Regions from separate parts of the Streptomyces sp. NPDC001100 genome, predicted to be linked through region 1. Evidence: riboswitches for the same ligand, from Rfam matches in the RefSeq annotation. Region 1 holds a riboswitch; each other region holds the start of a gene.

Region 1 (9,925 bases):
GGCCAGCAACTCCTTCTCCACCAGCCCGAAATGCTCCGCCAGCGAGGCCCGCAGTCCCGGCAGCGCGTTGGCCTGCCCGCCCCACACCTGCGAGGCGCGCAGCACGGCCAGCACGAGGTTCACGCGCGCCTCGCCGACCGGGCCGCCGCCGAGGATGTGCAGGCCGTCGCGGATCTGCACGTCCTTGATCTCGCACAGATAGCCGTCGATGTGCATCACGAACTCGTCGAACGCCGCGTCGTCCGGCTGGTCGTCCACATGCAGGTCGTGGTGCAGCTCGGCCGCCTTCACCAGCGTCCAGATCTGCGCGCGCACGGCCGGCGCCTTCGTCGGGTCCAGGTCGGACACCAGGGCGTACTCGTCGAGGAGTTGCTCCAGCTTCGCCAGGTCGCCGTACGTGTCGGCACGCGCCATCGGCGGCACGAGGTGGTCGACGACCGTGGCGTGCCCGCGCCGCTTGGCCTGGGTGCCCTCGCCCGGGTCGTTGACGATGAACGGGTAGATCAGGGGGAGTTCGCCGAGTACGGCGTCCGGCGCGCAGCCGCTGCTCAGCCCAAGTCCCTTGCCGGGCAGCCATTCCATGGTGCCGTGCTTGCCCATGTGCACGATGGCGTCCGCGCCGAAGCTGTTGTCCAGCCAGCGGTAGGCGGCCATGTAGTGGTGCGACGGCGGCATGTCCGGGTCGTGGTAGATGGCGATCGGGTTCTCGCCGAAGCCGCGCGGCGGCTGGATCATCACGACGACGTTCCCGAACTGCAGGGACGCCAGCACGATGTCGTCGCCGTCGACGTAGAGGCTGCCCGGCGGCTCGCCCCACGCATCCAGCATGCCCTGCCTGAGGTCCGGTTCGAGCTTGTCGAACCACGCCTGGTAGTCGGCGAGCGGCACTCGCGCGGGCGCGGCGGCCAACTGCTCCTCGGTGAGCCATTCGACGTCGTGTCCACCGGCGTTGATGAGCCGGTGGATCAACTCGTCCCCGTTGTCGGGGTGTTCGTCGACCCCGTACCCGGCGTCCCGCAGCGCGTCCAGCACCCGGATCGCCGAGGCAGGAGTGTCCAGCCCGACCGCGTTGCCGACCCTGGAGTGCTTGGTCGGGTAGGCGGTGAAGACGAGCGCAAGCCGCTTCTCGGCATTCGGCTTGTGCTTCAACTTCGCGTGCCGTACGGCGATTCCGGCGACCCGCGCGGCCCGCTCGGGGTCGGCGACGTAGACCGGGACGTCGTCCGGGCCCTGCTCCTTGAACGAGAAGGGGACGGTGATCAGCCGGCCGTCGAACTCCGGGATCGCGACCTGCATCGCCGCGTCCATGGGGGAGAGGGCGGCGTCGGACTCGTCCCAGGCCGCCCTGGACGACGTAAGGCAAAGTCCTTGCAGCACAGGCACGTTGAGGTCGGCGAGGGCGCCGATGTCCCAGGCCTCCTCGTCACCGCCGGCCGAGGCCTGCGAGGCGTGCGTACCGCCCGCGGCGAGGACGGTGGCGATCAGCGCGTCCGCCCTGCCGAGGATGTCGTACAGCCCGGAGTCGGCACCGCGCAGCGAACCGCAGTACACGGCAAGGGCGTTGGAGCCCTTGGCCTCGATCTGGTCGCACAGGGTGTCCACGAACGCGGTGTTGCCGGAGAGGTGATGGGCCCGGTAGAAGAGCACGCCGACGGTCGGCCGGCCTTCGACGAAGGCGCGCTCGCCGTGGACGCCGAACTCGGGCATCTTCTGCGGTGCTTCGAAGCCCTCGCCCGTGAGCAGCACGGTGTCCGAGAGGAAGCGGGCGAGTTCGGTGAGGTTGTCGGGACCGCCCTCGACGAGATAGCGCAGTGCCTCGGCAACGACACCGGCCGGCACCGACGACTCGGCCATCAACTCCGCGTCCGGGACTGCCTCTCCGCCCAGCAGCACGGTCGGGATGCCCGAGGCCTTGAGCGCGGCGAGCCCGTCCTCCCAGGCGCGCTTGCCGCCGAGCAGTCGCACGACGGCGATGTCCGCGCCCGTGAGGAGCGCGGGCAGCTCCTCGGTGGCGTCCACGCGGGACGGGTTGCCGATCCGGTACCCGGCGCCGGAGGCACGCGCCGCCAGCAGATCCGTGTCGGCGGTCGACAACAACAACACTGTGCTCATGCGGGCGCTCCCGGTGGAATGAAAGGCAGTCCTTGCGGCGCGCCGGACTCGATGAGCCGCCACAGCGCGTCCGTGTCCGCGTGCTGTTCGATCAGGTCGCCGAGCCGGTCGAGCTGTTCCTCGCGCAGCGCGGCGAACGAGGTGTCGGCGGCCGGCACGAAGCGGCGCCCCGCGGCGGCGGCCACCTCGCGCAGGAACGCCCGCCGGAACCCGTCCGACTCCAGCGAGCCGTGCCAGTGCGTGCCCCAGGTCTGGCCGACCCGGCAGCCGTCCAAGAAGGCTTCTCCGCCCGTGAGTTGGGCGACCCCGTGATGGATCTCGTACCCCTCGACCCGCTCGCCGAGGGCTTCGCCCACCGGCCGGGTGAGGGTCTTCTCGCGTGCGAAGCGCACGCGCAGGGGGAGCACTCCGAGTCCGTCGACCGAGCCCCGCCGACTCTCGACCTCGTCGTCGATGTGCTCGCCGAGGATCTGGAAGCCGCCGCAGACGCCGAGGATCGGCCGTTCCTCCGCTGCCCTGCGGACGAGGGCGTCCGCGAGTCCCCGCTCCCGCAGCCACTCCAGTGCCTGCACCGTCCCCCGGGTCCCGGGGATGACGACGAGATCGGCGTCGGCCAGCTCCTCCGGCCGGTCCACGAACCGCACCACGACGCCCGGTTCGGCGGCCAGCGCGTCCACGTCCGTGAAGTTGGACATGAGGGGGATCGCGCAGACGGCGACCCGCAGCACGTCCTCGCCGACCGGCGGCGCGGTGTTCGACTCGCGGACGGTCCCGCGCAGCGAGATGCGCAGCCCGTCCTCCTCGTCGATGCCGAGCCCGTGCTGGAACGGCAGCACGCCGTACGTCCGCCGCCCGGTCAGGCCGTGCAGCATCTCCAACCCCGGCTCCAGGAGCGACACATCGCCCCGGAACTTGTTGACGAGGAACCCGGCGACCAAGGCCTGGTCCTCCGGGCTGAGCAGCGCCACCGTCCCGAAGAAGGAGGCGAAGACGCCCCCGCGGTCGATGTCGCCGACCACGAGCACGGGCAGCTGTGCGTTGCGCGCGATGCCCATGTTCACGATGTCGGTCCGCCGCAGATTGATCTCGGCCGGACTCCCGGCGCCCTCGCAGATCACCGCGTCATACGTGCCCCGCAACTCGGCGAGACAGTCCAGCACGGTGCCGAGCAACTGCTCCTGCCGTCCTCCGTGATAGCCGCGCGCGCTCATCTCGCCCACGGGCCTGCCCATGAGGACGACCTGGCTGGTCCGGTCGCCGCCTGGTTTCAGCAGCACAGGATTCATCAACGCGGTCGGCTCGATCCGGCAGGCCTGCGCCTGCATGGCCTGTGCCCGGCCGATCTCGGCGCCCTCGCGCGTCACGAACGAATTGAGGGACATGTTCTGCGCCTTGAACGGCGCGACCTTCACGCCCTGCCGCACGAGCCACCGGCAGATCCCCGCGGTGACGACACTCTTGCCGGCGTCCGAGGTGGTGCCCGCGACCAACAGCCCGCCGCCGCTCATGACGTCCGTCCCTTCACAAGGAGCCGCCCGGCGACACTGACCCCGAGCGCGAGCCAGCCGACGCGCCGGGACAGCCGTACGGCACGGTCGATGTCCGGTACGGCGACGGCGCGTCCGGCGCCGTTCAGCACGGGCCGGTGCTCGACCCGGCCGCCGTAGGAGAGCGTCCCGCCCAGTCGCACGCCGAGGGCGCCTGCGAAAGAGGCCTCCACGGGACCGGCGTTGGGGCTCGGGTGCTTGCGGGCGTCGGTGCGCCAGGCGCGCACCGCTCCGCGCGGGTCGCCGCCCGCTACGGTCGCGAGGGCGGCGGTGAGGCGGGCGCCCGGCCAGCCGGCGACGTCGTCGAGGCGGGCCGAAGCCCAGCCGTAGCGGCGGTACTTGGCCGACTTGTGGCCGACCATGGCGTCCAGGGTGTTCACCGCGCGGAAGCCGAGCAGGCCCGGGACACCCGCGATGCCGCCCCACACCAGGGCGCCCACCACCGCGTCGGAGGTGTTCTCGGCGACGGACTCGACGACGGCCCGGGCGATACCGTCCGCGTCGAGAGCCTGCGGGTCCCGGCCGCAGAGGTGCGGGAGCCGTGCCCGCGCGGCCTCGATGTCACCGGCCTCCAGCGCCCGCGCGACGACCCCGGCCTCGCGCGCGAGGGAGGTCCCGCCGACGACCGCCCAGGTGGCGGCGGCGGTGAGAGCGGCAGAGGCCGTACGGGACGGTCGTAGGACCGAAGTCGCCACGGCGGCCAGGGAGACGGTGCCGCCCACGCACACGGCGGTGTGCAGGGCGCCCCAGCCTCGGTGGTCGCGCCACAGCAGCTGTTCCACGGCACCTGCGGTGCGGCCGAACGCGGCGACCGGATGCCCGCGGCGGGGATCGCCGAGCAGGTGGTCGCCGAGAAGGCCGGCGGCGGCGCCGTACGCGAAGACGCGATCGGCACGCATCGGCTCAGCCGGTCGCTGAGTCGGACACTGCGCTGGTACGGGACCTCGAACGGCAGCCGAGCATGGCGATATGTCCTCACTCAGGGTGTCCACGCCCTGGTTCGACGAGACCGGCGGTGAGAGTTCCTGGCTCCCGGGGTTGTCTACCCCGGTGACAGTGGCGGGACCGCGCCGGATTCGCACCGGCTTCCTCTCCTGCCGCCGTACATGGCTCCGGCAGTCCACCACGGGGTTGGAAGGGGCGTCAACTTGCTGTTGACCTGCGGGGGAGGAGTGTGCTGATGCCCACACGCGGGTCGTCGGAAGGGGCACACAGACGTGGGGTGCGGGACGGTGATCCGTCCCGCACCCCACGGTGGGTCCAACTGGCGGCCGGTCAGGCCACGATGATGTAGATCCCGTAAGCCACCGCCGCCGCGCAGGCCGCGAAGCAGGCGTACGCGCCGGTCAGGGCGAGGGCCGCGGAGTCGCCCTGGGCGGTGGCCCGTTCGCGGCGCGAGAGGGCGGTGATGCCGAGGGTGAAAACGGCCACCAGGGCCACGGTGACCACGAGGCTGACGCCGAAGACGGAGCCGAGGGCTGCCCAGTCGATGTCCATGCTGATTCGTTCCTTCTAACCGGGGGCGCGGGCTCAGACGGCGGCGGCCGGCGGGGTCGCCGGGTCCGACTTCACGACGGGGGCCGGGGTCACGGGCGGCGAGGGGATCGTCGCCGTGAGGCCCTCGGAGAGGGCGACCGACGGGGGCGGGGTGACGGCGGCGATCGCCGCGGTGACCACACCGGCCGGCTCCTCGAACTCGTTGACGTTCGAGGCGTCGACCACCTGGCGGCGGGAGAACAGCCAGATCGCGGTGCTGGAGGCGATCAGGAAGACGGCCACCAGCGCGGTGCCCCAGTCGCCGAGGTCGGTCACCGACTCGGCGAGCGCGCCGACCAGCGCGGCGGCCGGCAGCGTCAGACCCCAGGCGACGAACATCCGGGTGGCGGTCGACCAGCGGACGACCCCGCCCTTGCGGCCCAGGCCCGCACCCATCACGGAGCCGGAGACGGCGTGCGTGGTGGAGAGCGAGAAGCCGATGTGCGAGGAGGCCAGGATGACCGCGGCGGCGCTGGTCTGGGCGGCGAAGCCCTGCTGCGGCCGGAGGTCGGTCAGGCCCTTGCCCATGGTGCGGATGATGCGCCAGCCGCCGATGTAGGTGCCCATCGCGATGGCGAGGCCCGCGGAGAGGATGACCCAGGTGGGCGGGTCCGAGTCGGGGGCGATGGAACCGCCGGCGATCAGCGCGAGGGTGATGATGCCCATCGTCTTCTGCGCGTCGTTCGTGCCGTGGGCCAGCGAGACCAGCCCGGCGGAGGCGATCTGCCCGACGCGGAAGCCCTTGTCGGCGGCCTTGCCGTCCGAGTTCCGGCTCAGCGTGTACGAGAACCGGGTGGCCAGCATCGCCGCGACACCCGCGACGATCGGGGCCGCGACCGCGGGCAGCAGCACCTTGGTGACCAGGACGTCGCCGTGGACCGCGCCGGTGCCGGCCGAGGCGATGGTGGCGCCGATCAGACCGCCCATCAGGGCGTGCGAGGAACTGGACGGCAGGCCGACGAGCCAGGTCACCAGGTTCCAGAGGATCGCGCCGACCAGGGCGGCGAAGATGACCTCGGGACGGATGCCGCTCTCGTCGACAAGCCCCTTGGAGATCGTGTTGGCGACCTCCACGGAGAGAAAAGCGCCCACCAGGTTGAGAGTGGCCGACATGGCCACCGCGACCTTGGGCTTGAGTGCACCGGTCGAGATGGTGGTGGCCATCGCGTTGGCGGTGTCGTGGAAACCGTTCGTGAAATCGAACGCGAGTGCGGTGACTACCACAATCGCGAGAATCAGCGAGAAGCTTTCCATTTACCCAGGCAATCGTTCGAAGTCATTGGTGCGTTGACCGTAGGAAACCTGGGTGAACGGAAGATGAACTGAGGGGGTCTCTGGAGTGTCTGTACGGCCTAGTAACCCCGGGCGAACTTCTTCAGTTGGCTCAAGGACTCGTTGAAGAGATTCTGATCACCCGGCAGGCCGCCGCTGTTGTCGTACTGCCAGAAGGTCCAGTACGACCAGCCGGCGGGCAGCGCGCCCGCGTCCGCCGACTCGTGGCGGGCGATCCACAGCGCGTGTGTCGAGGTCAGCGCGGTGCTGCCGCCCGTGCAGGTGTTCCACCAGTGGGCGGTCGTGTAGATCACCGGGCGGCGGCCGGTCTCCCGCTTCACCTCGGCACTGAAGGCTTTGATCCAGCTCACTGTCTTCGCCTTGCTCAGGCCGTAGCAGCCGCGCTTCCTGTCGTACGGGTTGTATTCGATGTCGAGCGCCGGCGGCAGTGTCCAGCCGTCCGCCTTCCAGCCGCCGCCGTGCGCCACGAAGTAGGCGGCCTGGGCCCCGCCCGACGACTTGTCCGGCAGCGCGAAGTGGTACGCGCCCCGGATGATGCCGGCGGCGCGGGCGCCGTTGTACTGCCGGTCGAAGTAGGGGCTGACGTAGGTGGTGGACTCGGTCGCCTTGACGTAGGCGAAGGTGGCGCCTTTCGCCTTCGCGCTCGGCCAGTCGACGTTCTTCTGGTGCGAGGAGACGTCGTGGCCCTTGGCGGGGCTCGCGGCGGCGGCCGGAATCTCGGCGAGTGCGGGTGTGGTTGCGCCTGTGGTGAGTGCGGCGACGGCGGCCGCTACGAGGCGGGCGCGGTGACGGGACGGTTTGCGATCACGGGCCATGTTTCCCCCGGGAATGGCGGCGTGTGCGACAAATCCCCCAGAGGCTGTTGGAAGATCTGTCGACGCCGATCGGGCTCCGGCCAAGCGGCCTGAGTGGGCGTTACATGGCTATATGTACTCTTTCGGAGGCGTGGCTTCCGGCTTAAAGTGCCCGCGCCCGAGCGCGTGTTGGGGAACCGGCTGGCAGGATCGCGGCATGGCTGAGCGGCGGCGGGACGAGCGGGGCGGACGGGATGTCGGGGAGGGCGCACAGGCTGTGGGGGAGCCGTGGCGCAGACGTGTGCGCCCCGAGGAGGCGGACGCCTGGGACGAACTCGTCGTGACGGCCCGCCGGACGGTGTCCGACGGCCTGGTCGTCGGCACCTCCGGGAACGTCTCGGTGCGCGTCGGCGACATCGTCCTGGTCACACCGTCGGGTGTCCGCTACGACCGGCTGACACCCGACGACACGGTCGGCGTCGACCTCGACAGCCGACAGGTCCTCGGCACCCTGCTCCCGACGAGCGAACTGCCCATGCATCTCGCCGTCTACCGCAACACCGACGCCCAGGCCGTCGTCCACACCCACGCCGTCCACGCGACGGCCGTCTCGACCCTCGTCCCCGAACTCCCGTCGATCCACTACATGTCCGGCGCCCTCGGCGGCCCGGTCAGGGTTGCCCCGTATGCGACATATGGCACCGAGGAGTTGGCCGAGAACATGCTCCAAGCCCTCGCCGACCGCTCCGCCTGCCTCCTCCAGAACCACGGCACGATCGCCTACGGCGCCTCCCTGGACCAGGCGTTCGACCGTACGGCTCAGCTGGAGTGGATGTGCCGGTTGTGGCTGACGGCGTCGTCGGTGCCCGGGCTGTCGCCGACGCTGCTGTCGGGGGAGCAGGTGGCGGAGGCGGGGGAGCGGTTGCGGGGGTACGGGCAGCGGGGGTGACGGGAGCGGGGTGCGCGGGCTGCGCTGACCGGGGATGGCGGGGCTGAGGTCGGCCGACGGGTCGTCGGGGTCGGCGAGGCCGACGGAACCGGGACGGCCGGCGGGGCTGCTCCCTCCCCGCCCCGGTTCTTCCCGGGCTGGTGTCCGTCCGGCGCCTCCTCCGGCTGGCCGCCGGCCCGGTCCGCCGGGACACTGGAGCCGTGCGCACAGTCAAAGCGACGGCCGCGGCCGTCTCCGTGGCCCTCGCGGCCGGTGCGGTGGGCGTCGCCGCCGGCCGGTACGCCAGCGACGCCGCGCTGAAGGCACCGCCCGGCCGCCCCCTGCCGACCGAACCCCGGCTCACGGTGCACGCCACCGCAGCCGGCCAGATCACCCTCACCCGGGACCTGGCCTCCCTGCGCCCCGGCACCTACGGCCTCGCCGGTGACGGCTCCCACGCGGTCGTCGGCCCCGTGATCGACACCGCAGCCAACTCCGCCGACACCGTCGTACGCCGCCTCGAACGCGTCACCCACGGCACCCTGCACCCCCGCGACAAGGTGTGGCTCACCCCCAACGTCCACATCGGCAACCCGAGCGCCGCCCTCGGCCTCGACCACGCCGACATCGACATCCCCGGCGAACTCGGCTCCCTGCCCGCGTGGTTCGTCCCCGGAGCGCGCAGCACCTGGGTGATCGCGGTGCACGGCCTGGCCACCACTCGCGAACTCGCCCTGAACGTCATGGAGTTCCTGCACCGCAACCGCTTCCCGGTCCTCGCCCCCTCCTACCGCGGCGACCTCGGCGCACCCCGCAACCCCGACGGCCTCGGCCACCTCGGCGAGACCGAGTGGCGCGACCTGGACGCCGCGATCCGCTACGCCGTGCGCTACGGCGCCGAGCACGTCGTCCTCTACGGCTGGTCCACCGGCGCCACCATGGCGCTGCGCGCCGCCGCCCACTCCGGGATGCGCGACCGCGTCTCCGGCCTGGTGCTTGACTCCCCGGTGCTGGACTGGGAGACGACGCTGCGCGCCCTCGCCACCGCCCGGCACACCCCGGGCGCGCTGCTGCCGCTCGCGGTCCGCGCCGCCCAGGGCCGCACCGGTCTGCACGGCGACCGCATCGCCGAGGCCGCCGACCCCGCCCGGCTCAAGGTCCCGACCCTGATCTTCCACGGCCCCGACGACACCGTCGCCCCCTGGTCCTTCTCCCGCCGCTTCGCCGCCCGGCGCCCCGACCTGATCACCCTCCAGCCGGTCGCCCGGGCCCCGCACGGCGCCATGTGGAACGCCGACCCGGCCGCCTACGAGGAGATCCTGCGCCGCTTCCTGACTCCGCTCATGTAGTCCCGGCCCACCCCCCTCCGACCTTCCGTTTAGCCCTGTACCACTGGCCTGAACCTGGTCCCCAGCAGCCAGCGGCACCCCCTGCCGTGGCCCTCCCCGTCGCCCGCGGTGACATTCCGTTTGGGTTTTCGGACCGTCAACCGGAAGACTGCACCCGTGACGTCCCGTATCCCGCGCGACTCCAGGCTTCGACTCGTCCGCCCGCGACCCCTGGCCGCCGCCCCCCGAGCGATGAACCAGCGGCGCTCGCGCCGCCCCGCACCCCGTCCTCCGGAGGGCACACCGGCCCCCGCGGAACTGGCCAGAATGGCACGCTCCGGCCTGGCCGGCGCGGCCCGCGTCGCCCACTGGGCCGACGCCGCACTA
Region 2 (9,925 bases), on a different contig from region 1:
CCCCAGCGTGGCCATGTCGGCACCCCGGAGGGCTTGGCGGACAAGTTCGCCCACTACGTCCGGCACGGCGCCGTCGACGGCTTCAACGTCACGCCGTACCTGATCCCCGACGGTCTGGACGACATCGTCGACCTGCTCGTCCCGGCACTCCAGGAACGCGGCGTCTACCGCACCGAGTACACCGGCACGACCCTGCGCGAACACCTCGGCCTGCGCGAACCGCTCACCCACCGCACCGCCACGGACCGCCGGCTGGCCGGCTGACCCACGGCCGCCGTGGCCACCGTCCCCCTGTGCACGGTGGCCACCGCGTGCCGTCGCTCACACCCTCGCCGCGTGGGAAGCGCGGGGCAATGAATTCGAAATGGTTCTAAACGACCCCTCGGTCGGGATCTGTCACCGGTCCAGCAGGCGCAGACCCAGGGGTGTCGCCGAGTGCCGTACGAACTGGCCGTCCCGGTGACTGGCGACCAGACCTCCGTCGCGCAGTACACCGAGCTGGTAACTGGCGCTGGGCAACGCGATGTTGGCCGCGGAGGCCACCTCGGACGTGGTCCGTGCGCCATGCCTGGCCAGATGCGCCAGGACGACCGTCCGGGTACGGCCGAGCAGTCGCTCCAGCCCGTCTCTGCTCTCCCGGACGATCTCCAGAGGCTGTTTGGCTACCGGGTAGACGAGCACGGGCCCGAGCGTGGGGTCCGCCAGGGCGGTGGGTCTGCGCCAGCAGAAGTAGGACGGGACGAGCAGCAGGCCGCGCCCCTCCAGATGCAGTTCGCGGTCGACGGGATAGTCCACCTCCAGCACCGGGGCGTGCCAACGGGCGTGCGGGCGCAGGCTGTTGAGGAGGGCGGAGGTGCCGCCGTCGAGAAGTGCGCGGGCGCGCAGTTCGACATCGTCGCCGACGGCTGCCTGAACGCGGGGCCAGTACGGTTCGAGCAGGGTCCCGCAGGACACTTCCAGGGCCCGCGTCAACGCCCCCAGGGCCTTGGTGCCCGGCCGGTCGAGTGTGGAGACCCACGACGGCAGCGGACGCGACTCGGCGAGCCGGGACAGCTCACGGCTCAACCGGGCGCGGGAGGTGGCCCGTACCTCGTCGAGACCGCCGGCCAGACCGCCGCCCGTGACGGACGGTGTGAGGAAGTCGGGGATGTAGCCCACCGGAGGAATCAGCGTCCGTAACGGCGACAGGGCCCGCCCGGCCCGCGGGTCCTCGGCCAGCCGGTCGCGCACCGAGCGGCGCCAGTGCCCGAATTCGAGCGCCCCCTGCCGGCTGTCCAACCGGCAGACACCGCACACGAGTTCCCACAGCGCATGAGGCTGGCGGGCGACCCGGATGTTCTGGAAATCCCGCGAAGTGAAGTGAATTCGGAGCATGCGACCTCATTCCCGCGCGTGGTCAGTGCGCGTGATCGGTGGGGGGTCACGGCCGCAAAAAAACCGGCGCGCCACTCATGGGGACGACTGAGAGGCGCGCTTGGTTGTGGGGCCGGGACTCAGATCCCACCCCGCTCACGCGGAATCTTCTGCCCCGCTTCGATGGCCACCGGCAGGCGGTTCTCCGCTGGCGGCAGCGGGCAGGTGGCCAGGTCCGTATAGGCGCAGGGGAGGTTGGCCGCGCGGTTGAAGTCCAGGACAACCGTGCCGTCGGCGGCGGGCGGGGCGAGCGAGAGCGCCCGGTTGGCGGCGTAGGTGGTCACTCCGGAGGTGGCGTCCGTGAAGAGGACCAGCAGCCCGCCCGGCCCGCGTCCGGGGAACGCGGTCAGCGCCAGCGGGTGCCCGTCCAGCTCGAAATCGACCCGGCCCGGCGCGTCGTACACGTGCTCCAGGCCCTCGACCGCCGCGCCCACGGTTGTCGGGCGCGGCGTCTCGAACGCCGTGTACCGTCCCCGCACCACCCAGCGGGGATCCGGCGCGTAGGCGGGGGTCCCGGTGAAGGCGGTGCGCAGTGGCGCGTCCGGGTGCCGGGGCCGCACGATGTCCTGCCCGCCGCGCCTGGCGACCTCGATCACGGCGTCGCCCCAGACCGCGTCGACACCGCCCCGCTCGGGCAGCGCGCCGAAGCGGTGCTCACCTCGCAGGGTCGTTCCGCCCACGACGAGTTCCTCACCGTCGTCGAGGACTACGGCGACTCCTTCGGCGTCGGTCCACCAGGCACCCGGCGCGTCCGGGAACCGCTGCGGCCGGTCGTCGAGCCAGTGCAGTCCGGTGATCGCCAGGAATCCGTGCGGGGCGGCGAGCCGTTCCTCCTGACCGCGGTACCACTCCAGCCATTCCTGGGTGAAGGCCTGCAGATCCGTCCCAGTGAGGTCAACGGTCACGATGACTCCTTCGTCGCACGAGGCTCGGCCTCGAAACGGGCTCGTACCAGTGCCAACCCCGGCCGCCCGGCGGCGGATTCCGCCCGCGTGTGACAGCTTTGTGTCCAGATGGTCGAGCCGAAGGAGGAGAAACGGTCATGAGTACGTTCCCCACCGCGCGAGACGTCAGGACCACACCTGAGGGACTGCTGTGGGAACCGAGCCAGCGCTGGGTCCGCGGCCTGAAGGGCGATGTCACCGTCGTGGACAGCAGGCACCCCGTCCTCGTCTGGGAGCCGGGAGTTCCGGTCCCCCTCTATGCCTTCCCGCACGATGAGGTCCGCGAGGACCTGCTCCGTCCCGCGAAGAACCCCCCGACCGGCACGCACACCGGATCGCAGGTCTTCTACGACCTCGAAGCCGACGGCCGGCTGGTGGAGAACGCGGCCTGGACCTTCCCCGCGGAGGACCTGGCCGGGCACATCGCCTTCGAGTGGTTCCGGCGGGTCGGGCGCGGCCTCGACCACTGGTACGAGGAGGAGGAAGAGATCTTCATCCACCCCCGCGACCCGCACAAACGGGTGGACGCCCTCCCCAGCAGCCGTCATGTCCGGGTCGAGATCGACGGCACGGTCGTCGCCGAGACCCGCCGTCCGGTCCTCCTCTTCGAGACCGGCCTGCCGACCCGCTACTACCTTCCCCGCGAGGACGTCCGCCTGGACCTCTTCGAACCGACCGAGCACAGCACCGGGTGCCCCTACAAGGGGACCGCCACGTACTGGTCGTGGCGCGGCGGGACCGACGGCCCGGATGTCCCGCCGAACATCGTCTGGAGCTATCCGCAGCCGCTGCCCGCGGTCGGTGCCGTCAAAGACCTCCTCGCCTTCTACAACGAGGCGGTCGACATCACCGTGGACGGCGAAGCCCTGGAACGCCCCGTCACTCCCTTCACCGAGACGCTTTCGGGGCGGCCGGCGACCTGACCTTGGCCGCGATTGAAACCCTTTTGGCGCGAGGAGAAGTGAAACGCGGTCCACCGGGCAGTCGACCCGGATGGAGAGTCAGAAGTCGGAAGAGAAGAAGCGGGACGAGAAGAAGCAGGCGCCGAAACGCAAGGTCCTCGATCTGACCGCGGTGCAGGTGGTCGCGAGTGCGCTTGCCACCGTGGTGGGCGCGGTGCTGGCGTCCTTGCTGGGGGTGACCGGCACGATCATCGGCGCCGCCGTGGTCAGCACCAGCGCGACCACCGGCGCGGCGGTCTTCCAGCACGCTTTCCGGCGGACCGGCGAAGGAATCCGCAAGCGGGTGCCCGTGATGGCGATGGCCCTGACACCGAGTGAGGAGCGTGCGATCCAACGCGCCGACGCCCGGGCGGCGTTCGCGTTACCCGACGGCGCCCGGGCCGGTGACCGGACGCCGACCACCAGCCCCTCCGAGGACGAGTCGGTGACCACCTATCGAACCGGCTCCTTCTGGAAGTCCGTCGGCTGGAAGAAGTACCTGCTGGCGACCGGCCTGGTGTTCGCCCTGGCGATGGTCGCGGTCACCGCGGGTGAGCTGATCATGGGCAAGCCGATAGCCGCCGCGGTGCGGGGCGAATCGGGCAAGGGCACGTCGATGGGCGGCGGTTCGGCCGGGACGTCCGCACCCGCACACAGTCCGACGCCCACACCGCTCGGGTCCAGCGGTGCGGGGTCACGGACGGGCGGCTCGGCCTCGCCGTCCACAAGCGCGGAGCCGGACACGAGCTCCGGTACCGGCGCCGGCGCCGGTCAGAGCGCCTCTTCCAGCCCCGAGACCTCGGCCTCGACCGTGCCGTCCGCGAGCGGCGGCGCCGTCAACAGCCCCGACGCCACCACCCGTTGAGCCCTCGCTCCGGATGGGCGGAGGCTGTCGGACGACGGCCGGCGACCCTACTCGGACCTCCGGTTCGCCTCCGCCATGGCGCGGTCGTCGGGGCGTTCGGGAAGGGCGAGCTGCCTGCTGAACCTCCGTGCGGTGAGAAGCGCGAGCAGGGCCGTGAGTGCCGCCAGCGCAGCGAGCGCGGCCGTCAACCCCGCCAGCCAGGGCGGCGCAGCAGTGATCCGCAGCGCCTGGGACAGCCGCGTGGAGTGGAACCGTCCGTCGAACAGCTGGATCGCCGCCAACGCGGCCGGCACCACCATGGACAGGGCGAGTACGGGCAGGCCGCCGTGGAGAACCAGCGCCGGTGCCAGCAGGACGCACAGGATCGAGACCCCCAGCGCGAAACCGAAGGCGGCGCCGGAGGCCCCGTCCCGGTGCAGCGGGAAGTAGGACAGCCCGCACAGGACGAGCGCCGCCGCCGCGAACAGCCGCGGCCAGACCGGGAGTTCGGCGCGCCGTGGCATCGTACGCGGAGGCTGTGGACGGCGTCGGCGTGCCGGACGGTCGGCCGGCCGCTCCGGCTCGTGCGTGTCTGCCGGGAGTGGTCCGGTCGCCTCCGACCCGACAGCGGCCTCAGCGGTGGACCGATCGGCCGCCGGACCCGGGGCCCGGACGGGTGTGTCCTGTTCCTCGGCCAGGCGGCCGATCAACTGGGCGAGTTCCTCGACGGGCCGGCCGGCCGCGGCCCGTACCGCCTCCTCCCCGCAGTGCGGCTCCAGCGGAGCCCGGTGCAGCAGGGCCATCAGCCGGGTGACCTCCTCCACGGGCCGGGACTCGGCCGCCGCGCGGATCGTCTCGTCGGCGGAGTCGGGATGGCGTGGCGGCTGTGTCAGCAGGGTCACCAGGCGTGTCACGTCCTCCACGGACCGGTCCACCCCGATCGCCCGCAGGGCGTCGACGGTGGCCTGCGCGTACTTCGGTGACTGTTCCAGCAACGTGATCAGCTGGAGGACCTCTTCCAACGGCCGGTCGGTGACGGCGGCATGCACCAGGCTGTGCAGCGCGAGTGGGTGGGCCGCACTGTCATGAGATATCTCGGGTCGGTCCGGGCTGGGCGGGAAAGAGCGGGTGGTCATGCTCGGCTCCATGAAGAGGGTGATGCTGCTATCGCCCCCCGAAGCGCGATGAACCAGCTGATCCTGTCCAGTAGTAAGCGCCTGCCACCCGCGCCGCCACGCGATTGAGCCACCCGTGTGACGTGCGCGGGCCGCTCGCCCAGGCACAGGCCTGATTGACGGTCCGGAGAGCCGCGCCGTACGCTCCCCCTGTAGTGATGGCATAAGGAAGCTGGTGGAATTCCAGCACGGTCGCGCCACTGTGAGCCCGCCACCGGAGGTGGTGGGCGAGTCAGACACTGAACCGTCACTCGCCCGTACACGCAAGGGACGCACGATCCCGAAGGAGGGCTCACCTTGAGCAGCATTTCCACATCCCGTCCGGTGTCCACGCCGGTCGTCCTGCCGATCTCGAAGTCCATCGTCTGGCTGGTCGGCACCGCGCTGATCGCGCTGGCCGTCTACTACTTCATCGGTGTCGACCAGGGCGCCGTGTCGGTGTTCGGAAACGACACGCACGTCCACGAGTTCGTCCACGACGCCCGCCACTTCCTCGGCTTCCCCTGCCACTGACCCTCCACCGGCACCTGGACGTACGGACAACTCGACATGGAAAAGAAGCTCATACTGCGCGGCGTCCTCGCCGGCGCAGTAGCGGGCCTGCTCGCGTTCGTGTTCGCGCGGATCTTCGCCGAACCGCAGATCGCCAAGGCCATCGACTACGAGAGCGGCCGTGACGCCGCCCAGAACGCCCTGGACAAGGCGGCCGGCCTCCCCGTCGAGGGCCACGAACATGAGCTGTTCAGCCGCACCATCCAGGCCAACGTCGGCATAGGCGCCGGCATGATCCTCTTCGGCATGGCGATGGGCGCCCTGTTCGCCGTCGCCTACGCCGTCTGCCTGGGCCGTACCGGCGGTCTGAGGCCGCGTAACCTGGCGCTTCTCGTCGCCGGCGGCGGGTTCCTCGGCATGTACCTGGTGCCGTTCCTGAAGTACCCGGCCAACCCGCCCGCGATCGGCCACGAAGAGACGATCCAGCAGCGCAGCGCCCTGTACCTGATCATGATCGTGTGCTCCGTCGCCTTCCTCGCGGGAGCCGTCTATCTCGGCAAGCGGCTCCAGGCCCGCTTCGGCAACTGGAACGCCACGCTTCTTGCCGGTGCCGCCTTCGTCGTCGCGATCGGGATCGTCATGCTGCTCCTGCCGCAGTTCGGCCATCTCTCGTACAACAAGGCCAACTTCGGTGACCAGGCCACCGAGACGCCGTTGCCGCTGAAGGACTCGAAGGGCACCATCGTGTACCCGGGCTTCCCGGCCGACGTGCTGTTCACCTTCCGCTTCTACTCCGTCGCCGCGCAACTCATCCTCTGGACGGCCCTCGGCCTGATCTTCGCCCCGCTCGCCGAGCGTCTCCTCCAGCCCGCGCGACCGGACTCCACCACCCCGTCGAAGGAGCCGGACCCCGTCCCGGCGGCCTGACCAACTCCCCACGACGAGCGCGGTGATCGAGTCGATCACCGCGCTCGGTCCGTTGTGGAGGCTTTCCCCGGTCACCTGCGTCTGTGATCTACGTCATGGACGGGCATCGGAACTCGGCCCTCCGCCCCGCCGACTACTGGAGCGGTAGGGCTTCAACTGCCGTGCGCGGCAGAACGGTTCGATGCGACCAGGGAGGCCGGGCACCCTCCTGCTGCCGTCGACCGGAGCCGAGGAGACATCGGCGTTCTTCCGTGACGCCAACGAGGGCGGCTCCGCCGACCGCTTGCACGGGTCACCTCACCCCGCGCCTCCGGTGGCGTCGCTCTCTCCCAGCACCGTATGACCCAAGGGAACGCGCCTTACGACACCGCGATCGACTCGGTCGACATCGCGGCGGGCGACAGCCTTGCCATGTCGCCGACCTGCCGGTCTCCGCGGTCTCCAGCACATGGCGCTCGGGCGACCTCGTCCCCTTCGAGTTCCGGCGCAGTGGGCGGGTCACGGTGCTCTCCGTGGTCGTGCGTCCTGGCACCGTCTCGCTCCAGTGGTCGTCCCGAACCGCCGTCGAGTTCCCGGTGTTGCCATGTGACATGAGTCACTGCGCTGGTGGTGAGTCGAAGCCCCGGTGTGTACCCGTACCCCTGATGACGATCAGACGTCGAGTGCAAAGATGGGCGTGCCATGACTGTCGGAGGGTGGTGCCGCACGCTGCGGGCGGGTGTGTTCGCCGCCGTCTGCGTGCTGCTGGCCGCCCTCGGCCACTTGATGATGTCCGGCGCTGCCGTCCCCTGGTGGACCATGGGCGTCGGCGCCGCCGCGACCGGCGCGGCAGGCTGGTTCCTGGCCGGCCGTGAGCGCGGGCGCGGGCTGATCGTCACGGTCGTGGTCGCCGCCCAGACGGTGCTTCACGAGACGTTCTCCCTGGGCCAGAACCTGATGCCCGGGAGTGGTGGCGCGTCGATCGACATGGGCCGTGCGACCACGGGTTCCTCGGACTCCATGGCGTCCATGTCCATGGACGCCATGGACATGAGCGGCATGGCACACATGGCGCGCGGCTCGTCCGACATGGGGCCCGCGCAGACCATGACGGGCGCTGCCTCGTTCGGCATGCTCGCCGCCCACCTCCTCGCCGCCGTCCTGTGCGGGCTGTGGCTCGCGTACGGCGAACGCGCCGTCTTCCGTGTCCTGCGGGCGGCGGCAGCACGGCTGGCCGAACCCCTGCGGATGCTGCTGGCGCTGTCGGTACCGGCCCGCCGCCCGTCCGCGCGCGGGCGCCGCACCCTCGCGTACCGGTCGTCCCTGGCCCGCTTCCTTCTCTGCTACTCCCTCACCTCCCGGGGACCGCCCACGGGCCTCGCTGTCAGCTGAGACAGCCGGACCCACCGGGGGCTCACCCGCACTTCGTCGTACCGCGTTCCGGCGCGGAACCTCCCAGCGCCGCACACCGTTTCGTGCGGCTGACGAGCGCGCGCCGAGCCCCGGGCATCGCCGTACCCCTCGCGTACGGCCGCACCCCATGCGCCGGAGAGCCGTCCCCCACCGCGGGACGTCGGCCCCGGACGACCCGAGAAGGACACCACGTGATCACTTCTGTGCTGCCCGCTCGCCACCGGGCGGAGCGTGCCGCGGCGGACGCCTCCGCCACCGCCTGGGCCCTGGCCGCCCGAAACGGCGATCCCCACGCGACCGAGCACTTCGTCCGCGCGCTGCACGGCGACGTACTGCGCTACGTCGTCCATCTCAGCGGCGACCCGCAGACCGCGCACGACCTCACCCAGGACACCTTCGTACGGGCCCTCGACAGCCTGCCGGGTTTCGAGGGCCGTGCCTCGGCCCGCACCTGGCTGCTGTCCATCGCCCGTCGCGCGGTGGCCGACAGTTTCCGCCGGGCCGCGGCCCGACCGCGCCTGGCCGACGCGCACGACTGGCAACTGGCCCTGGAAAGCAACCAGCCCCGCGACCTGCCGGGCTTCGACGACGGCATCGCACTCCTCGACCTGCTGGAGACGCTGCCCGACGAACGCCGTGAGGCGTTCGTGCTGACCCAGGTGGTCGGTCTGCCGTACGACGAGGCGGCACGCTTCATCGGCTGCCCCGTCGGCACGATCCGCTCCCGGGTCGCCCGGGCGAGGGCCACCCTGGAACGCCTGCTCAGCGAGGCCGAGGCCGACGCCGCCGACGCCGCGTGACGTGAAGGCCGGCGCCTCCGTGCGGGCGCCGGCCCTCCACTGCGTTCCAACTCCCTGCCACTGAAGCAGAGTTGACGGAAATTCTAGGGAACTCACCCATTCCGGCTCCCGACTACTGGTGCGACGGCTCGATACCGCGCCCGGTCACGACACCAGTCAGGAGATCCGGGTGACGCCAGAGATGGAGGACGCCTTCGAGGCGATCCGAGCCGTGCACGGCTCGGAGGCGATCAATCGCGTCGAGCGGATGCCGGAGCCCGGCGGAGGTGGGCCACGGTATCCGCTCCAGAAGGGCGCCAAGTGGATCCTGCCGGCATTTTCCACGACCCCGTGGCACGACCCCTACGCCCACCCCGAACTGCTACCGGTGGTCGAAGCGCTGGAATCGGCCCACTCGGCCGTCAAGGAAGAACTGAACTCCGCCTGGAGGGCCAGACGCGAAGCATTCTCATCGTCGGCCTCGTCGGTCCCAACGGCAGTGGTAAATCAACCCTGTTGCGCGCCGTCTACCGCTCGCTCCGCCCGCAGGACGGCGTCGTCAGGGTCGGCGAGGACGACGTATGGACGCTGTCCGTCCGTGCCGCGGCCCGCCGTACCGCCGCCACTTCGACATCCGCGCCCGGTTCGAACTGCTGGACCTGATCCGCGCCACCGGCATCACCACACTCGCGGTTCTTCACGACCTCGACCTGGCCGCCCGCCTCGGCGACCATCTCGCGGTCCTGCACGAGGGCGCGGTGGTGGCCGCCGGGCCGGTCCTGGAGTTCCTGACCCCGGGGATCCTCAGGGATGTCTTCGGTGTCCGGGCGAGCGCCGAGCGGCACGCCGACGGCGTCGTCCGCGTCACCTACGCCGCCCAGCCGCTCGCCCGCGACGGGACGGCGGCGACCGAGACCGTTGCGCGCCGACATCCCCCTCCAACAGAAGTCGGACGGGAATCCCGTTGAGTTCCGGGCTTTTGGCGTGGTCCGGGTCACATGCTGTGGGTTGAGTGTGG
Region 3 (9,925 bases), on a different contig from region 1:
GACCCCCGGAAGTGAAACCGTGGCGTCCACGATCATGTCGCTGCTCCAAGTCCTGACCGAACACCCGGAACATACCGACAAGGTATGCGCAGAAGTTGAATCCGTGACGGGCGGACGCCCGGTGGCATTCGACGACGTCCGCGCGCTCACCCACACCAATAATGTCCTCGTCGAGACGCTGCGCCTGTGGCCCGCCGTATGGATATTGACGCGGCGGGCGGTCACCGACACCGAACTGGGCGGCTATCGGATTCCGGCCGGGGCCGACATCATCTACAGCCCCTACGCGATCCAGCGCGACCCGCGTTCGTATGCGCACCACCTGGAGTTCGACCCCGACCGCTGGCTTCCGGAACGGTCCAAGGACGTACCGAAGTTCGCCATGAGCCCGTTCAGCGTGGGCAACCGGAAGTGTCCCAGTGACCACTTCTCGATGGCCCTGCTGAGCCTGTTCACGGCGGCGGTGGCGGCGAAGTACCGCTTCGAGCTGGTGTCCGGCTCCTACGACACCACCCGCGTCGGCATCACCCTCCATCCGCACCGGCTGATGCTCAGGCCGATCCCCAGGTGAGACGAGAGGCGTGCGTTCAGGCGGCTTCCGGGCCCCTGAACGTGCGCCGGTAGGCGTTCGGGGTGGTGCCCAGGGCACGGACGAACTGGTGGCGCAGGGCGGGCGCGGTCCCGAAGCCGGTGCGCCAGGCGATCTCGTCCATCGTCTCGTCCGTCCCCTCCAGCAACTGCTGCGCCAGCAGCACCCGTTGACGCAGGATCCAGCGATAGGGCGTGGTCCCGGTCTCCTGCTGGAAGCGGCGGGCGAAAGTGCGCGGCGACATGTGGGCACGGGCGGCGAGCTGCTCGACGGTGACCTCCTGGTCGAGGTGCTCCGCCATCCACACCAGCACCTCGCCCACCGTGTCGCACTGCGAGCGCGGCAGCGGCCGCTCGATGTACTGGGCCTGCCCGCCGTCGCGGTGCGGCGGTACGACCATCCGCCGGGCGATGGTGTTGGCGACCTCGGGCCCCTGCTCCTTGCGCACGATGTGCAGACAGGCGTCGATACCGGCCGCGGTGCCCGCCGAGGTGATCACCGGGTCCGCGTCGACGTACAGCACGTCCGGCTCCACGAGGACCTTCGGATACCGCCGGGCCAGCAGCTCCGCGTGATGCCAGTGCACCGCGCACCGCCGCCCGTCCAGCAGCCCGGCGGCGGCCAGCACGAACACCCCCGAGCAGACGCTGAGCACCCGGGCACCCCGGTCCACCGCCCGCCGCAGCGCGTCGAGCAGCTCCTTCGGGTACTCCCGCGCCGCATAGGCCGCACCGGCCGGTACGGCGATCAGGTCCGCGCTCTCCAGCCGCTCAAGGCCGTGCTGGACGGCCAGCGAGAAGCCGGCATGGGTGGCGAGCGTCGGCCCCTCGGCCGAGGCGACCGCGAAGTCGTAGACCGGCAGGCCCTCGTCACTGCGGTCGAGGCCGAACACCTCGCAGACGACGCCGAGTTCGAAGGGATGGACTCCGTCGAGCAGGACCACGGCCACGTTTTTCAGCATGCTGCCAGTGTGCGCTCGATGTGGCAGTAAATCGAGGGTGTACGGCAGTACTGCCACTCACGGTAAGGAGCGTAACGCGCGACAGTGGTGTCTATGAACACAGCCATGGACAACCTCATCGCCCTGCTGGCCGTCCTCGGCGTCATTGTCGCCGTGGCCTTCCCGTCGCTGCTCGGCATCGCGCACGACCGGCGCATCGACCGTCAGATCCGGACCGCCCACCGGATCATGACTTCGTCACCACGACGGTGACCGACCACTCCTGAATGCCCTTGCAGGAGATCTTGTGCGGGGCGGTCGCACACAACGGCCGGGACGACGTGAGCTTCACGGTCCCGGCCGAGACCGCCTTGAACGCGTTGCTCGCGTCGCCGGGCCGGATCAGGATCCCGCTGTTGGTGGCCTCCAGGCCGGTGCCGGCGGTCTTGACCTGCGTCCACGGCCGGGACGCCGTCCCGTCCAGCAGGATCCGGACCGTGCTGCCGGTCGTCAGACAGAACGTGCCGTTGTCGTCGGCGGCGGCGAGGGTCTCCTTCGCGGTGCAGGCCGACGTGCTCTTGCTCGGTGTGGGGGACGAGGACGGCGACACGCTGCCGCTCCCGGTGTCGGACTTCGTGCCGCCGCAGCCCGTGAGGGCCAGTGCCAGGGTGGCGACGGCGAGGGACGGAGCGAGGATGGATCGACGCATGGGGGGCCTCCTTGCCCCTTTGACGTGTCACGGACTCATCCGGATCCGCCGTGAGAAGTGAAGTATTCGTGGACATGACACCCGTGGATCGGGCATTCGCGCACATGACAGAGCCCCGGCCGCTGCGAGACGGCCGGGGCTCAGCTCATGAGGAGGTCAGCTGGTCGTCACGGCGGTGTCGTCGAGGACGAAGCTGGTCTGGAGCGAGGAGTCCTCGACTCCGCTGAACTTCAGCGTCACGGTGGTGCCGGCGAAGGCCGACAGGCTGAAGGACTTCGCGACGTATCCGGTCGCCGCGTTGAGGTTGGAGTAGGTGGCCAGGGTGGTCGATCCGGCGGTGACCGTCAGCTTGTCGTACGCCGTGCTGGTGGTGGTCTCCGCGGTGTCGACGTGCAGGTAGAAGGTGAAGGTCGTGCCGGTGCAGCCGGACGGGATCGTCACCGACTGGGACAGCGTGTCCGTGTGGGTCGAGCCGTAGCCGTCGAGCCACGCGTAGTACGAGCCGGCGTGCGCGGCCTCACTGCTGGAGTTGGTGATGACCCCGCTGCTCGCGGTCCAGGTGGTGTTGCCGGACTCGAAGCCCGCGTTGCCCAGCAGCTGGGACGAGGAGCAGGAGCCGCCGCCCGAGGTGCTGACCGTCCAGGTGAAGGAGGCCGAACCGGAGGCGCCGGTGGAGTCGGTCGCGGTCACCGTCACGGCGTAGGTGCCGGCGGTGGACGCGGTGCCGGAGATCAGACCGGTCGAGCTGCTGATCGACAGGCCGGTCGGCAGCCCGCTCGCGCTGTAGGTGAGGGTCGCGCCCGCGCTGTCCGAGGCCGAGATCTGCAGGCTGGCCGAGGAGCCGGTCGCGGTGGACTGGCTGCCCGGGTTGGTGACGGTCACCGTGTTGCCGGTGGTGGTGCCGGCGGTGAAGGCGGCGGTGCCGTCCGGGGTGCCCCAGCCGGTCGGGCCGTCGTAGCCGGTGCCCGCGGTGCAGAAGTACGAGGTCGAGCAGGAGCCGTTGTTGCCGCTCGTGACGTCGTACAGGTTGCTGGTGTGGGAGTAGGGGTACTTCGCCGGGTAGTCGCTGGAGCCCGGGGTGCCGGCCAGCGCGTAGACGCCCGCGATGATCGGGGACGAGGCGCTGGTGCCGCCGTAGACCGCCCAGCCGGAGCCGCCGTAGGTGTCGTAGACGGCCACGCCGGTCGCGGGGTCGGCCACGGCGGAGACGTCGGCCTCCATGCGCTTGGTGCAGCCCGTGTCGGTCTGCCAGCTCGGCTTGGCGTCGTACGCCGAGCAGCCGGAGCCGGTGCCCTCGGTGCTGCTGGTCTTCCACACCGACTCGGTCCAGCCGCGGGTGTTGGAGGACGTGGAGAGAGCCGTGCCGCCAACTGCGGTCACGTACTGGGACGTTGCCGGGTACTCGGCACCGTAGGCGGAGTCACCGGAGGAGACGGTGATCGCTACGCCCGGGTGCTTGAAGTACGAGGTGTCCTCGCTGGTCTGCGAGGAGGACTCGGAGCCGCCCCAGCTGTTGGAGACGAACTTCGCGCCCAGGGCGACGGCCTCGTTCTCGGCGGTGCCGAGGTCCGAGTCGGTCGCGGAACTGGCCTCGACCAGGATGATGTTGCAGTTCGGGCACACCGCGCTGACCATGTCGATGTCGAGCGCTTCCTCGCCCGCCCAGCCGGTGTCGTTGGTCGGCAGCGAGGTGGTCGAGCCGGTCTGGCTGACCTGCTTGAAGCAGCCGCTGGCCACGGTGCAGGCCGACAGGCCGAAGTTCGAGCGGTAAGTGGCCAGGTCCGAGGCCGCGTTGGGGTCGTTGTACGCGTCGACCACGGCGACCGTCATGCCGGAACCGCCGGTCGAGGGCAGGGCGTAGGCGCTGTGCAGGTTGGCCGGGCTCAGCCCGGAGACCGCGGCGGCGGCGTTCGCCTTCACCGCGGAGGCCAGCTGCTGCTTGATGTCGGTGCGCCGCTGGGCGAAACAGGCCGCCGAACCGGGGGCCGCGGTCGCGCACAGGTGCTTGGTGGGCACCTTCTGCCCGGCCTTGCCGGTCGAGTGGACGGCCTGGGCCGCGGGGGCGGTCAGGGCCTTCGCGTTCTGGGTGACCTTGGAGACCTGGGCGGACTGGACGACTGCCTGGGTCGCGGGACGCGCGTCGGCGGGGGAGGCCGCCGCGAGACCGAAGACGCTGAGGGTGAGGGCGGGTATGGCGGCGGTCAGTAGTCTTCGCAGGCTTCGTCTGGGCTTCTCACGCATGGGGGTACTGCCTCCGTCGAGTTCGATTGGAGTGGGGTTCCTCGGCGTGGTGGCAGGCCTGTGACGCGCGTAGCGGCGGCGTTGAACGTCGTCATGGGCATGACACTTGGAGCGTTCTGTGATGCCGTTGTGCATGACATGGACAGGACGGGCAGAACGTAGCCGGGGCGACGAGACCGCGAACAGACGCACCCCATGAACTTTGCCGCTCCATAGAAACACCATGGACGGCCCATGGAAGCTCCATGGGCCGTCCGCGAAGTAAGCGACACATAAAGGGACTAGAAGTCCTCGTCGAGGTCGACCGTGCCCTCCACGGCCACCTGGTACGCCGACGGGCGGCGCTCGAAGAAGTTGGTCAGCTCCTGCACACCCTGCAACTCCATGAAGGAGAAGGGGTTCTCGGAGCCGTAGACCGGAGCGAAGCCCAGCCGCTGGAGGCGCTGGTCCGCCACGCACTCCAGGTACTGGCGCATCGAGTCGGTGTTCATGCCCGGCAGACCCTCACCGCACAGATCGCGCCCGAACTGCAGCTCCGCCTCGACGGCCTCCTTCAGCATGTCGGTGACCTGCTGCTGGAGTTGGTCGTCGAAGAGCTCCGGCTCCTCCTTGCGGACGGTGTCGACCACCTCGAACGCGAAGGACATGTGCATGGTCTCGTCCCGGAACACCCAGTTGGTGCCGGTGGCCAGGCCGTGCAGGAGACCCCGGCTGCGGAACCAGTAGACGTACGCGAACGCGCCGTAGAAGAACAGCCCCTCGATGCACGCGGCGAAGCAGATCAGGTTGAGGAGGAAACGGCGGCGGTCGGCCTGGGTCTGGAGGCTCTCCAGCTTCTCGACCTCGTTGATCCACTTGAAGCAGAACTCGGCCTTCTCGCGGATGGAGGGGATGTTCTCCACCGCGTCGAAGGCGGCGGCCCTGTCCTCCGGGTCGGGCAGGTAGGTGTCCAGGAGCGTCAGATAGAACTGGACGTGCACGGCCTCCTCGAAGAGCTGCCGGCTCAAATACAGCCGCGCCTCGGGGGAGTTGATGTGTTTGTACAGGGTCAGCACGAGGTTGTTCGCCACGATCGAGTCGCCCGTCGCGAAGAACGCGACCAGCCGGCCGATCATGTGCTGCTCACCCGGCGTCAGCTTCGCCAGGTCGGCGACGTCCGAGTGGAGGTCGACCTCCTCGACGGTCCAGGTGTTCTTGATCGCGTCCCGGTAGCGCTCGTAGAAGTCCGGGTAGCGCATGGGGCGGAGGGTCAGCTCGAAGCCCGGGTCGAGAAGGTTCTTGGCTTCGGTGGTCATTATTGGCAGGCCTCGCAGGACTCGGGGTTTTCCAGGGAGCAGGCGACCGCGTCTTCGTCGGGCGTCAACTGCTGTACGGGGACGGTGGTTTGGGGCTGAGCCTGGGCGGCGCGGGCGATCCTCGTCGCCGGGCGGGAGCGCAGGTAGTACGTCGTCTTCAGGCCCTGCTTCCAGGCGTACGCGTACATCGAGGAGAGCTTGCCGATCGTCGGCGTCTCCAGGAACAGGTTCAGGGACTGGGACTGGTCCAGGAACGGGGTCCGCGCGGCGGCCATGTCGATCAGACCGCGCTGCGGGATCTCCCAGGCCGTGCGGTACAGCGCGCGGACCTCGGCCGGGATCCAACTGAAGCCCTGCACGGAGCCGTTGGCGTCACGCAGCGCCTCCCGGGTGCGGGCGTCCCACACGCCGAGCTGCTTCAGCTCGTTCACCAGGTAGGAGTTGACCTGGAGGAACTCGCCGGAGAGCGTCTCGCGCTTGAACAGGTTGGAGACCTGCGGCTCGATGCACTCGTACACGCCCGCGATGGACGCGATGGTGGCGGTGGGGGCGATCGCCAGCAGCAGGCTGTTGCGCATGCCGACTTGGGCGATCCGTTCCCGCAGGGCCGTCCAGCGCTCCGGCCAGGTCAGCTCCACGTCGTAGTGGTCGGGGTGCAGAACACCCTTCGCCGTACGGGTCTTCTCCCAGGCCGGCAGCGGGCCGTTGCGCTCGGCGAGGTCGGCGGAGGCCTCGTACGCGGCGAGCATGATGCGCTCGGCGATCCGGGTGGAGAGGGCCTGGGCCTGCGGGGAGTCGAAGGGGACGCGGAGTTTGAAGAAGACGTCCTGGAGGCCCATCGCGCCCAGGCCGACCGGGCGCCAGCGGGCGTTGGAGCGGCCCGCCTGCTCGGTCGGGTAGAAGTTGATGTCGACCACGCGGTCCAGGAAGGTGACGGCGGTGCGGACCGTCTCGTCCAGCCGCTCCCAGTCGATGTCGCCGTTCGCTTGGTCGACGAACGCGCCCAGGTTCACCGAACCGAGGTTGCATACCGCCGTCTCGCCGTCGTCCGTGACCTCCAGGATCTCCGTGCAGAGGTTCGAGGAGTGGACGGTGTGGCCCGGCTCGGCCGTCTGGTTGGCGGTGCGGTTGGCCGCGTCCTTGAAGGTCATCCAGCCGTTGCCGGTCTGCGCGAGGGTGCGCATCATGCGGCCGTAGAGGTCACGGGCCGGGATGGTCTTCTTGGCCAGCCCCTGCGCCTCGGCCTTGCGGTAGGCCGCGTCGAACTCGTCGCCCCACAGGTCGACCAGTTCGGGCACGTCGGCCGGGGAGAACAGCGACCAGACGCCGTCCTCGTTCACCCGGCGCATGAACTCGTCCGGGATCCAGTGCGCCAGGTTCAGGTTGTGCGTACGCCGGGCGTCCTCACCGGTGTTGTCCCGCAGCTCCAGGAACTCCTCGATGTCGGAGTGCCAGGTCTCCAGGTAGACCGCGGCGGCCCCCTTGCGCCGGCCGCCCTGGTTCACCGCGGCCACCGAGGCGTCCAGCGTCTTCAGGAACGGGACGATGCCGTTGGAGTGCCCGTTCGTGCCCCGGATCAGCGAACCGCGGCTGCGGATACGGGAGTACGACAGACCGATGCCACCGGCGTGCTTCGAGAGGCGGGCGACCTGGTGGTAGCGGTCGTAGATGGAGTCCAGCTCGTCCAGCGGGGAGTCGAGGAGGTAGCAGGACGACATCTGGGGGTGCCGGGTGCCGGAGTTGAAGAGCGTGGGGGAGGAGGGGAGGTAGTCGAGGCGGCTCATCAGGCGGTACAGCGCGGCGACTTCGTCGAGCGCACGGGTCGAGTCGTCCTCGGCCAGGCCGGAGGCCACACGCAGCATGAAGTGCTGGGGGGTCTCGATGACCTTGCGGGTGATCGGGTGGCGGAGGAGGTAGCGGCTGTGGAGGGTGCGCAGCCCGAAGTAGCCGAAGCGGTCGTCGGCCTCGGTGTCGACCAGCGCGTCGAGGCGGGCCGCGTGCACGGTCACGAACTCGGCGGTGCGGTCGGCGATAAGGCCCTCGCGGTGGCCCACGGCGACGGACCCGGTGAACGTCGTGACGCCCTGGGAGGCGGCCTCGGCGGCGATGCTGATCGTCAGCAGCCGGGCGGCGAGCCGGGAGTAGACGGGGTCCTCGGAGATGAGGCCGGCGGCCGCCTCCGTGGCCAGTTCGCGCAGTTCCGTCTCGTCCGCGTGCGCGGACCGGCCGCGCAGCGTGGCGGCGGCGACCCGGCCGGGGTCGGCGTCGGGAAGGTCGGCGGTCAGCTCGGTCAGGGTCCGCAGGATCGCGGCGCCGGGACCGTCGGCACCGGGAACGGCCGTTCCGGGACGGTCGGTTCCGGACGCTGCGTTCGCCTCGTTCGCCTGGGTCGCTGAAGCCGGCTCTGCTGGCGCGATGGTCACGGTGGGGCTCTCCCTCGCTCGGCACGGGGCCTTGCGGAGGGCAGGCGGCAGCTCACGAGCGCACGGGGCGTCGCGTCCACCGGCCCACTCCACGAGGCCCGGACGTCATGCGCCCTGACCGGGTGGCCGGGCGCGCGCAGTCGGCAGGTCCTCGGACTGACCATGCGTGCGTATGCACGCAAGTACACCGTTGCGGGACAGTTCCGGATTCGCACCGGATTCCCCTGCGTCGACAGCGAGCATGAGCATACATCTTGTGCCGGGTCGTCGTGGCACCCCCAGATGTTGTGTCGCGGTGACTTCGGAGCGTGTCAGAACGTCAACTCGTAGGTGAGCAGAGTGATGTCGTCGAGCTCCGGAATCGGGTTCCAGTCGCGCTCGGGGGTGCGGGTGAAGCCGAGCCGTTCGTAGATGCGGTGGGCGGCGTGCATGGTGCGCTGGGTCGACAGGATGACGCGCACACAGCCGTCCGTGGCCCTGGCGCGCTCGACGCAGGCGCGGACGAGGGCCTCGCCGGCACCCCGGCCACGGGCCTCGCGGGCGACGGCGAGCATCCTGATCTCGGCCTCGCCCGCCGTCGCGAGATCGGCCATGGGTCCCCCGGACGGGACGAAGGTCACGCCGCCGAGGACCTGTTCGCCGTCCAGGGCGACCAGGACCTGGGCCTCGGCTGCCCGCTTGGCCACGTCTCTCAACTCGCCGAGGTACCAGTCGCTTTCGCCGAAGTCGAGGAGGCCGTCCTGGAGGTAGGCCTGGGCGGTGATCTCGCCCAGGGTCTCGTATTCGGTGGGTTTCACTCGCCGGATGAGGATGTCCATGTAGGTGAGTGTGTACGAAACAGCGGGCCGCCGAGGGTGGTGTTCCCGGTGGCCCGCCGCGGGTTCGTTGTGGCGGGGCGCGCAGTTCCCCGCGCCCCTGGGTGGGTTCAGCCGGCGGCGATTACGGGGAGCTCCTCCTTCACCCCCGGGTCGCCCGCGTCCGCCGTGTAGTCGCCGGGGCTCGTCTCGTCCACGCCCTCCGGAGCCTTCAGCGCCTTCAGCGCGAACGTCAGCACCACCGTCACGACGACGTTCAGGACGAACGCCGTCAGACCGATGTACCCGATCTCGCCGATCCCCGGGATCTCCTTCGCGGAGCCGCCGAAGTGGGCCTGCGTCGGCGAGGCGACACCGTAGGCCGCCAGCGTGCCGTAGATCATGCCCACCGCCCAGCCCGCCAGCAGCGCCCAGCGGTGGAACCAGCGGGTGAAGAGGCCGCCGACCAGGGACGGGAAGGTCTGGAGGATCCAGATGCCGCCCAGGAGCTGGAAGTTGATGGCGACTGTCTTGTCCATCGTCAGGACGAAGGCCAGGGCGCCGACCTTCACCAGCAGGGAGACCAGCTTGGAGACCTTGGTCTCCTGGGCCGGGGTCGCGTCCGGGTTGATGAAGTCCTTGTAGATGTTGCGGGTGAAGAGGTTGGCCGCCGCGATGGACATGATGGCGGCGGGGACGAGCGCGCCGATGCCGATCGCCGCGAAGGCCACGCCCGCGAACCAGTCCGGGAACATGTTCTCGAAGAGCTGCGGGATGGCCAGTTGGCCGTTGGTGACCTTGACGCCCGCCGCGATCGCCATGAACCCGAGCAGCGCGAGCAGGCCCAGCATCAGTGAATACAGCGGCAGGATCGTGGTGTTGCGGCGGATCACGTTGCGGCTCTTGGAGGAGAGGGTCGCCGTGATCGAGTGGG

The links. A riboswitch is a leader RNA that binds a small molecule or an ion and turns the genes downstream of it on or off. The one in region 1 is predicted to bind cobalamin.
Region 2: another riboswitch for cobalamin. It lies ahead of ACWDEW_RS33180 (CbtB domain-containing protein); the one in region 1 lies ahead of ACWDEW_RS42850 (cobalamin biosynthesis protein).
Region 3: another riboswitch for cobalamin. It lies ahead of ACWDEW_RS19145 (ribonucleoside-diphosphate reductase subunit alpha); the one in region 1 lies ahead of ACWDEW_RS42850 (cobalamin biosynthesis protein).

The regions. Positions count from the first base shown of each region.
Region 1 covers NZ_JBSFKO010000048.1:4,943-14,867, forward strand. Annotated here, with positions in the region: gene cobN (cobaltochelatase subunit CobN) at 1-2,112, opposite strand, end outside; gene ACWDEW_RS42845 (cobyric acid synthase) at 2,109-3,620, opposite strand; gene ACWDEW_RS42850 (cobalamin biosynthesis protein) at 3,617-4,558, opposite strand; cobalamin riboswitch at 4,660-4,799, opposite strand; gene ACWDEW_RS42855 (hypothetical protein) at 4,935-5,156, opposite strand; gene ACWDEW_RS42860 (anion permease) at 5,190-6,449, opposite strand; gene ACWDEW_RS42865 (lysozyme) at 6,548-7,303, opposite strand; gene ACWDEW_RS42870 (class II aldolase/adducin family protein) at 7,500-8,231, shown strand; gene ACWDEW_RS42875 (alpha/beta hydrolase family protein) at 8,432-9,559, shown strand; gene ACWDEW_RS42880 (hypothetical protein) at 9,716-9,925, shown strand, end outside.
Region 2 covers NZ_JBSFKO010000028.1:65,730-75,654, forward strand. Annotated here, with positions in the region: gene ACWDEW_RS33150 (NtaA/DmoA family FMN-dependent monooxygenase) at 1-264, shown strand, start outside; gene ACWDEW_RS33155 (ArsR/SmtB family transcription factor) at 397-1,374, opposite strand; gene ACWDEW_RS33160 (DUF1684 domain-containing protein) at 1,494-2,318, opposite strand; gene ACWDEW_RS33165 (DUF427 domain-containing protein) at 2,456-3,280, shown strand; gene ACWDEW_RS33170 (hypothetical protein) at 3,351-4,163, shown strand; gene ACWDEW_RS33175 (hypothetical protein) at 4,211-5,278, opposite strand; cobalamin riboswitch at 5,421-5,580, shown strand; gene ACWDEW_RS33180 (CbtB domain-containing protein) at 5,615-5,830, shown strand; gene ACWDEW_RS33185 (CbtA family protein) at 5,867-6,736, shown strand; gene ACWDEW_RS33190 (hypothetical protein) at 7,418-8,107, shown strand; gene ACWDEW_RS33195 (sigma-70 family RNA polymerase sigma factor) at 8,320-8,928, shown strand; partial or broken gene ACWDEW_RS33200 (ATP-binding cassette domain-containing protein) at 9,352-9,875, shown strand.
Region 3 covers NZ_JBSFKO010000012.1:44,664-54,588, reverse strand. Annotated here, with positions in the region: gene ACWDEW_RS19175 (bifunctional albaflavenone monooxygenase/terpene synthase) at 1-571, shown strand, start outside; gene ACWDEW_RS19170 (GlxA family transcriptional regulator) at 588-1,550, opposite strand; gene ACWDEW_RS19165 (hypothetical protein) at 1,644-1,802, shown strand; gene ACWDEW_RS19160 (hypothetical protein) at 1,777-2,238, opposite strand; gene ACWDEW_RS19155 (putative Ig domain-containing protein) at 2,395-4,479, opposite strand; gene ACWDEW_RS19150 (ribonucleotide-diphosphate reductase subunit beta) at 4,761-5,774, opposite strand; gene ACWDEW_RS19145 (ribonucleoside-diphosphate reductase subunit alpha) at 5,774-8,197, opposite strand; cobalamin riboswitch at 8,323-8,446, opposite strand; gene ACWDEW_RS19140 (GNAT family N-acetyltransferase) at 8,509-9,015, opposite strand; gene mctP (monocarboxylate uptake permease MctP) at 9,123-9,925, opposite strand, start outside.